DNA from 3 places in the Carnobacterium pleistocenium FTR1 genome. Region 1 is predicted to be linked to each of the others. Evidence: predicted binding sites of a transcription regulator. Region 1 holds the regulator's gene; each other region holds the start of a gene.

The links. The regulator NrdR, encoded in region 1, represses ribonucleotide reductase genes. The targets are predictions, from matches to a motif close to ACACNATATATNGTGT.
Region 2: a site for NrdR is predicted at 1,222-1,237, ahead of nrdD (anaerobic ribonucleoside-triphosphate reductase). Genes of this name have one in related genera too.
Region 3: a site for NrdR is predicted at 1,791-1,806, ahead of BP17_RS01750 (deoxynucleoside kinase). Genes of this name have one in related genera too.

Annotation. Positions count from the first base shown of each region.
Region 1 is NZ_JQLQ01000002.1:1,898,655-1,901,874, reverse strand. Features, by position in the region: gene polA (DNA polymerase I) at 1-128, shown strand, start outside; gene mutM (DNA-formamidopyrimidine glycosylase) at 199-1,038, shown strand; gene coaE (dephospho-CoA kinase) at 1,054-1,653, shown strand; gene nrdR (transcriptional regulator NrdR) at 1,833-2,303, shown strand; gene BP17_RS09335 (replication initiation and membrane attachment family protein) at 2,325-3,220, shown strand, end outside.
Region 2 is NZ_JQLQ01000002.1:2,432,575-2,435,794, reverse strand. Features, by position in the region: gene BP17_RS11915 (tocopherol cyclase family protein) at 1-534, shown strand, start outside; gene BP17_RS11910 (methylated-DNA--[protein]-cysteine S-methyltransferase) at 552-1,085, shown strand; gene nrdD (anaerobic ribonucleoside-triphosphate reductase) at 1,268-3,220, shown strand, end outside.
Region 3 is NZ_JQLQ01000002.1:327,705-330,924, reverse strand. Features, by position in the region: gene BP17_RS01755 (NupC/NupG family nucleoside CNT transporter) at 1-912, opposite strand, end outside; gene BP17_RS01750 (deoxynucleoside kinase) at 909-1,571, opposite strand; gene BP17_RS01745 (carbohydrate-binding domain-containing protein) at 1,984-3,220, opposite strand, start outside.

The DNA.
Region 1 (3,220 bases):
AAGTTCCTGAAGATGAGATAGAACAACTAGAAGCATTAGTTATCGAAGTTATGGAAGGGGCAGTAGAATTAGCTGTTCCATTAAAAGTTGATAGCAATAGTGGGAAAAGTTGGTACGAAGCTAAATAATAAAGAAAGTGTTTTTGCTATTTTCGTTGATAGCAAGGACACTTTCCTTATGTAGAAAGGAAGTAGAATTTTGCCAGAGTTACCAGAAGTTGAAACAGTTAGAAAAGGGTTAGAAAAACTTGTGTTAGGAGCAAGTATAACGTCCGTTGATGTATACTGGGATCGGATTATTTCCGGTTCTATCGAAAGCAATGAATTTAAGCAACTTTTAGCAGGTGAGGAAATTATTGGATTTGATCGCCGTGGCAAATATATCATCTTTCATTTCAAGCAGTGGACAATGGTTTCACATCTGCGGATGGAAGGTAAATATGAAGTGGAAGAATCATCAAAGCCACTTAAAAAGCATACACACGTGGTTTTTCACTTAGCGGATGGGAGAGATTTACGATATTTGGATGTACGCAAATTTGGACGAATGACCCTAGTACCCTTAGGGAAAGAATGCAGTATGACGGGCATAAAGTTACTTGGCCCAGAGCCCACTGAAAAAGATTTTGATGAAACAACTTTTTATAATGCTCTGCAAACTAAAAAAAGAGCCATTAAACCACTTTTACTGGACCAAAAAATTGTAGCTGGTTTAGGGAATATTTATGTAGATGAGGTACTTTTTTTAGCCAAAATACATCCACTGAGAATCGCAAATAACTTGAATAAAAGTGAAGTTTCTCAATTACACAAATCAATCATCAAGGTACTTGGTGACGCAGTCAAAGCGGGCGGAACAACTATTCGGACTTATCAAAATGCGTTAGGAGAAGCAGGAACATTTCAAATGAAATTAGCTGTTTATGGAAAAAAAGGTATTCCATGTATTCGTTGCGGTACACCAATAGAAAAAATAAAAGTTGCGCAAAGAGGCACTCATTTTTGTTCTAATTGTCAAAAACTAACAGCTGATCAGTAATAAAGGAGGGTTAGGATGACTGTAATTCTAGGGTTAACAGGGGGAATCTCTACAGGTAAATCGACTGTAAGCAAAATATTTAAGGAACAAGGCTACCCAGTAGTGGATGCAGATGTTGGAGCAAGAGAAGTAGTAAAACCAGGAACAGCTGGATTAAATAAAATAAGAAAAGAATTTGGGAATAAAATTATTCAAGCAGATGGGACATTAGATCGTGCTGCATTAGGTGAAATCGTTTTTAAGGATAAGAAAAAAAGAGAGTTGCTGAACGAAATTTTGTCTCAGTATATACATCAATGGCTCATATCTAAAATGAATGATTACTTAAAGCAAAGTCCAGCAATCATTGTTATGGATATTCCACTTTTATTTGAAGTGGAATATGAAAAATATGTAGATCAAGTTATGGTGGTAGCCACATCAGAAGAGATTCAGCTAAATCGATTAATGAAGAGAGACAATCTTGGGAAAAAAGAAGCAATTCAAAGAATCGATTCCCAGCTGCCTATCTCAAAAAAAGTCATTCTTGGAGATATTATTATTGATAATAACGGAACGATCGAGAATACGAAAAAACAAGTTTTAGACTGGATAACTAAAACAAAAACCAATTAGAGCATAAAGAATAAGGCGAAAAGAACAATCATTTATGGGTTGTTTTTTTTTGCTACAATCGAAGCATTCCCTGATTTTCAAACGGTTTAATCTCTGGTTGTTGTATGGTATAATGGAGTAAATATTTTCGTGCGCGATTCATGTAGATACGAAGAACACTTAAGATAGGGATGATAAATATGCAATGTCCACGCTGTCAAAATAATAATTCTAAAGTTGTAGATAGTCGTCCAGCAGATGATGGACGCGCTATTCGTAGAAGAAGAGAATGTGAAGCTTGCAAGTTCCGTTTTACTACATTTGAACGAGTCGAAAAGACACCCCTTTTGGTCATTAAAAAAAATGGTACTCGAGAAGAATTTAACCGCGAGAAAATTTTAAGAGGTCTGATACGTTCTTGTGAGAAACGACCAGTAGCTATGGAGCAAGTTGAAAAAATAGTAGATGAAGTAGAAAATCAAATCAGAGGCCTAGGTGAAAATGAAATTTCCTCTGCTATTATCGGGGAATACATCATGGAAAAATTGGCTGATATTGATGAAATAGCCTATATCCGTTTTGCTAGCGTATACCGTCAGTTTAAAGATATGAGTGTCTTTTTAAAAGAGTTACAAGAATTTGAAAGAAAAAAAGCTGAAAAAAATAATTGAGATAGAAAGGTATGAGTCATTTTGGGGTATCCATGGAAAAACTTAAGTCCTAAAGATGGTTTTTTAGTAAAACAACAAGCTTTACTTTCGGATATCGATCAAAAAATCCTTACTTTTTTGTATCAACCTTTAATAGGAACCGCAGCATATAGTCTTTATATGACACTATGGACTGAGATTGAAGAAGAGGCGTACTGGAGTGGAGGGATTTTACATTCCGAGCTGTTGGCATTACTAAATATCGGTATTCCTGAGTTGTATCAAGCCCGGATCAAGCTGGAAGCAATTGGATTGCTCAAAACTTATCTTCAAACAGCCCCAACTAAACTACTAATATACGAATTGCAAGCTCCTCAAATGAGTGATGTTTTTTTTAAAGATGATTTATTAAGTCTTTTATTACTAGAAAAAGTTGGAGAACGAAAATTTAAAAAATTAAGAAATCGATTTGTTGTAGAAAGTATAGACAAGAAGAAATTTCAGGAAGTCACGAAGTCCTTTTTAGATGTCTTTCAATTTGATGCTGAATTATTAAAAAGAGAAAAAGAACTATTGAAAGAACCTGTTTCATATATAGGGAAAACGAGTTCTTCAAATCCAAAAATCGATTCAAAAACATTTGATTTGAATTTTTTCTATGCAGGATTGAATCAACAATATATCAATCGCTCTTCTATTACCAAAGAAATTGAAGAGGCAATATTGGTATTGCACACATTATATGGATTAGATGAATTAGCGTTACAGCAATTTGTGCTTAATGCTTCAGATATTGAGACGGGCCAAATTGATGAGAAAAAAATGAAAAAGCTAGCATATGATGATTACCATAATAAAAACCAACAAAATATTTCTTTGAAAGATGTTGTAGAAAAAGACATACAAGTTGATTCTAATCAACAAAAAATGCGTGAAAA
Region 2 (3,220 bases), 530 kb from region 1:
TGTTACCATGGCTTAATTAGTATGAATCATAGATTGCAAGGGACTTTAACGATCAACGATAAAGACATTGTCTTTACAAATGGCAAAGGTTATATTGAAAAAGATTGGGGGACTTCATTTCCAAAAGAGTATGTTTGGATCCATTCAAATCATTTCAAAAATCCCAATACTAGTCTATTTTTATCAATCGCACATATCCCCTTTCATATAAAAACGTTTAAAGGTTTTATTTGTAATCTAATAGTGAATGACATTGAGTATCGCTTTGCAACTTATAATAGCAGTAAAGTAAGGATATTGGATCAAACAAAAGATTCGGTAACAGTCATACTCGAAAATAAAGAAGCAGAACTGACCATTAAAGGAATGATTACCTATTCTGGTAAACTTATTGCTCCTGAAAATGGCAGTATGAATAAGGCTATTAAAGAAGGTCTGTCAGGAGAAGTCAATATCCTCTTGAAAGATAAGAAGCGAAATACGATGTACCGAGATATAAGTAATTTAGCAGGCATCGAAATAGTAGAAGCTTAGTTTAAAGAGGTGAGAAGATGAGAAATAATGCACAGAAAATAATTTATAGTTCTTTTAAGTATGACTTAGGAAGCCTTTATCTGGCAGCAACCGATATCGGTCTTTGTTTTGTGGGTTCTTTAAATGAGTCGCTGAGTGAACTGGAAGCGGGGATGATAAAATTATATCCAGGAGCAGTTTTAGTGGAAGATAAGACTGAATTACAGCTTTACCATCAACAGTTTCTAGAGTATTTTAAGGGGTCTAGAACTATTTTCACTTTTCCTATAGATGTTAAGGGGACTTTATTTCAGCAAAAGGTTTGGAAAGTTTTAAATGATATCCCATATGGAAAAACAAGCTCATATGGCGAAATCGCGGCAGCTATTGGACAGCCCAATTCATTTCGGGCGGTTGGTACAGCAATCGGAAGAAATCCTTTATTGATCGTAGTCCCTTGCCATCGGGTTATCCATAAAGACGGTAGATTAACCGGTTATCGAGGGAAGTTAGAGATGAAAGAGAGACTGTTAGATTTAGAAAAGTGCAGCATCAATAAGTCTTATGAATAATTTAATAAGCTTAGAGGTAACCAGGTCATACATACTGATGTGTGGCCTGGTTTTGTATCTAGTATGAACTTAAAAAGACTTGCTAAAAGAGTAATTATAACCTATTATACTAGATATGGTTTATAATTAGTTTTATAAACTACATATAGTGTTTTAGAGGAAAGATAGGACGGTGATAGGAAATGATAAAAAGTAATAATGGTTTTTGTGAAAAAACGAACAATGTTAAGTTGAAAGTATTGAAAAGAGATGGCAGAGAAGTTGAATTCAAAGAAGAAAAAATCTTTGAAGCCTTATTGAAAGCTCAGCGTTCACTAACAAAACAACTAGACGAAAAAAACATTCAAGAGTTAAGAGTCATTGTTGAAGAAGTCAAAAAAGAAATAGCCAGACGGTTCATAAGCAATGTCCAAATTTATGAAATTCAAAGTATCGTTGAACACACAGTAATCGATGCACATAAACATGAATTAGCAGAAGCTTATTTAGTGTATAGGACCCGTCGTGATTTGGAAAGAAGTCAGTCAACAGATATCAATTATGGCATCCATAACCTATTGCTCAAAGAAGAAACCGTTGTAAATGAAAATGCGAATAAAGACAGTAATATTTTTAATACACAAAGAGATTTGACCGCGGGGACAGTTGCTAAATCGATTGGTCTTAAAATGTTGCCAGAACATGTAGCTAATGCCCATCAAAAAGGGGATATTCATTACCATGATTTAGATTACCAACCCTACTCACCAATGACAAATTGTTGTCTGATTGATTTCAAGGGTATGTTTAGTGAAGGCTTTAAGATAGGAAATGCAGAAGTAGAAAGTCCACGTTCTATCCAAACAGCTGCTGCTCAAATGGCCCAAATTATAGCCAATGTTGCTTCTAGCCAGTATGGGGGATGTAGCGCTGACCGTATTGATGAAGTACTAGCTCCCTATAGCCGTTTAAATTACCAAAAACATTTAAAAACAGCGAAAGAATGGATTTTAGGTGAAGAGAAGCAGCAACAGTACGCAAATGAAAAAACTAAAAAAGATATTTATGATGCAATGCAAAGTTTAGAATATGAAATCAATACACTTTACTCATCGCAAGGGCAAACGCCTTTTACAACGTTAGGATTTGGATTAGGAACAGATTGGTTTGAACGAGAAATTCAGCAATCTATTTTACAAGTACGAATCAATGGTTTGGGAAAAGAAAAAAGAACGGCTATTTTTCCAAAACTTGTCTTTTCATTGAAGCGAGGGGTCAATTTAAATCCAGAAGATAAAAATTACGATTTAAAAAAATTAGCCCTAACTTGTTCAACGAAAAGAATGTATCCCGATGTTTTGATGTACGATAAAATTGTCTCATTAACCGGCAGTTTTAAAGCTCCTATGGGGTGTCGTTCTTTCTTACAAGGCTGGAAGGATGCGGAGGGAAATGAAGTAAACGCTGGAAGAATGAATTTAGGTGTCGTTACCATGAATTTGCCGCGCATAGCTTTAGAGTCTAAAGGAGACCGCTCATTGTTTTGGAAAATACTGGAAGAAAGATTATTGGTTTGTCGAGATGCATTAGTCTACCGTGTTCAAAGGACAAATGAAGCTACACCCGAAAATGCCCCTATATTGTATCAGTATGGAGCTTTCGGAAAGCGTCTTGAAAAAAAAGATTATGTGGATGACCTTTTTAAAGACAAACGTGCCACAGTATCATTAGGGTATATTGGTTTATATGAAACAGCAACCGTGTTCTTTGGACCTGATTGGGAGAAAAATGAAGAAGCCAAACTATTTACATTAGCAGTTCTGAAAGAAATGAAGCAGTATACAGATCAGTGGGGAGAAGAGCAAGGCTACCATTTTAGTGTGTATTCGACTCCAAGTGAGAGTCTAACTGACCGTTTTTGCCGATTAGATACGAAGAAATTTGGTGTAATCGATAATATTACTGATAAAGAGTATTATACAAACAGTTTTCATTATGATGTTCGCAAAAAACCGACACCATTTGAAAAAATAGAATTTGAAAAAGATTATCCTGAATACACTTCCGGAGGGTTCATTCACTATTGCGAGTACCCAAATATGCAGCAAAATCCAAAAGCCTTGGAAGCCGTGTGGGATTATGCATACGATCGCATT
Region 3 (3,220 bases), 1.6 Mb from region 1:
AATTTGCCCAGCAATCATCGCTTCAGAGCCACTTAATCCCATCAACCAACCAATCGGCAGAAAGAGATAACCTAGAGCCTCTGTAAAACTCGTACCTACTAGACCTAAAATACTATTTAATAATGCTACGATTGAAATCACGGCAATCAAACTAGCTCCGATACCTAATACCATTTGCAACCCATTATTGATTCCCTCGGACATAGCAGAAAAAATAGATGTATTAGCACCTTTACGGTTTAATGTTACCTCTGATACTTTACTGATCTCCGTTTCAGGTGTCAAAATTTTAGCGACTAATAGTGACCCAAAAGGAACCAAAGCCGTTGTGATTAGTAGCCATTTCATCGGGATACCCAGTAGACTGTACCCAACTAGAATAGAAGCTGACACTGAACCCATCCCGGAAACCAAAACTGTCATCAACTCTGACTTTGTCATATTTGGTAAGTATTTCGCAACTAAGAAAGGTGCTTCTGTCTGGCCTAAGAACATATTAGCTACCGCTACAAACGACTCAGCTTTCTCGGTACCTAATAATTTACCCACAGCTCCTCCTATTATTTTTACTACCCAACCCACTACACCTAAGTAGCCTAGGATACCGGTTAAAGCAGATAAGAAAATAATGACACCCAGCACATCAATAAAGAAATACCCTTGTCCAAATAAATCTCCAAAAACAAAGGTTAGTCCTTCGTTAGCGAAACTAAACAATTTGGTTACAGCTTTTGCTAACTGTTCGATGATCCAACTGCCCACAGGAACCTTGATTAAAAATAGGGATAAAACTAATTGTGCCCCTAAAGCAGTAAATACAGTTCTTTTATTAATAGCTTTTTTATTATCAGATAAGAGATAAACGATCCCCAACATAACTATAATTCCTAAAATCGTGATTAATCTGCTCATTTATTTCTTATCTCCATCTCTGCTAATTTATCGTTAACCATTGTTACAACTGTATAGGCATCTTCGGGATTGTTTACTACGTCGATCTTATCTATATTGATAATCAACACCTCTGAGGCATCATAATATTTGGTGACCCAATTATCATACCCTTCCCAAAGCGTTCTATAATAATCTAGTAACCCTTGATCTTGCTCAAAGTCTCTGCCACGTAAACCGATACGGTAAACAATCGTCTCAAAGGATCCCTTTAAATACACCATTAAGTCTGGTGACTTTTTGGGTAATTCTTGTAATTCTTCCATCATATTATTGAGCAATTTTTGGTATATGCTGAATTCTGTTTCTGAAATACGCCCTAAATTCATGTTTACTTTAGCAAAATACCAATCCTCATAAATTGAACGATCTAAAACATTATTTTTGTTATGTAATGCCTCTTTAATGCTTTTAAACCGACTATTTAAAAATTCCAATTGTAATAAAAAAGGGTACCGTTTTACTCTTTGTTCCTCTTCACTTGCCGTGTAAAATAAAGGCAATATTTCATTATCGTCTACATTTTCGTAGAATACCTCACTACCTAAAGAACCTCCCAAAAGTTCAGCTACACTTGTTTTTCCTGCCCCGATCATTCCACCAATTACTAAAATCGCCATCTACCCCTCTCCTTATGCCAAGGAAAAAGAGTAGCTCTAGTGAGCTACCCTTTCTCTATTTAATTACTACTTTAACTTTATGGATGTTCTACATACTTATCTATTATTTTTAAATATCTAACTACATATTCATCAGTTACTACCTTTGCTATGATACTATGATATTATAATTATTTCAACCTAAAATTACACAACATATGCTAGTTTTTTTCAAAAAAAACACAACATATAGTGTATCGACTATTCTTAAGCTGTGAAAGCGATTGATTTTAAATTCTTCATTTTTTTCTATATCCGAAAACAGAGTTACAGCAAATAGTTACATCCAAAACTTTAAAAGAAGGCAAGTAAAATGGACAAGCCAGAGAATTTTTTCTTCTGACTTGTCCATTTTTAGTTATAACTAAACGATTTAATTAAGTTCTGGTGTAGTGCTTGTATCGTCTTCAGTCGGTCTTTGCATATCGCCGTTACCAGGCTGTTGCATATCGCCGTTACCAGGCTGTTGCATTCCGCCTCCCATTTGACCAGTTGTAGTGCCTACTGTTGTGGCAATTGAGTCAACTACCACTTCAAAAGTTTCATCATCAATTGCTAATGTGTAGGTTCCATCTTCCTCTAAATCAGCTGAACTAAATTGTACAGAACTAAAACTTTTATCGGCCGTCCATGATAAAAGAACTGTTCCATCTGCATCAGTTAGTTCGATTTCGCTTCCCGCTTCGTAAGTCGTTTCAAATCCATATAATACACTCACTTGACTAGAACTGTCTCCAAAAGTTACGGCCATACCTGAACTTCCAGCAGCCATTAATGTTCCTCCAGTAATAAGAGTGTCCCCATTTGAGTCAATTGTTCCGTTGCCGTCATTTTCTGGTCCACTAACTGTAGTAGTACCGCCAGAAATTTCAAGTGTCCCATTTGAATCCAATCCATCCCCACTGCTATTTACCGTCAATGTGCCTCCGGAAATGACCAATGAATTTTCACTACTGCTAGCAGTTTCACCGGGTACAGCTTGTTCGCTAGTTGTCGAAGTTCCGCCAGCTGCATTTAGTCCATCATCACTCGCTACAACCGTAATTTCTCCGTCGCTGATCGTGATCGTCTTGCCTTCAATTCCTTCATAACTCTCTGTGATTGCGATAGTTGACCCGCTTAATTGCAAATCATTGTCCGCATGTAAGCCATCATCGCCAGAAGCTAATGAAAGTGTTCCACCTGTCAGTGTCAAGTTACCATCAGTATGAACCGTATCGTCAGCTGCATCAATTGTGATTGTTCCATTATTGATGATCAATTCACCTGTAGCTTTCAACCCTTTCATACTTGTCGAACTAGTATCGTCAGTATCCAGATTTTCATCTGCCTCTGTCTCTGTCTCTGTTTCTGTCTCTGCTGTTTGTTTAAAGAAATTCATACCCATACTTTCCGATGCTTTCGCCACTGCATTAGTGCTTCCGCCACCTGTTGTAATATCAAGCGTTCCACCGTCTACTTGAAGCAGCGTTTCAGCTTGAATACCATCTTCCTCTGCATCAATCGTGAAATCTCCACCTGCTATATAAACAAATCCTTTACCTTCTTCTTCAGCGTTATCAGATTGGATACCATCAGCACCTGTAGTCATGTTGAATGTTCCATCTTTT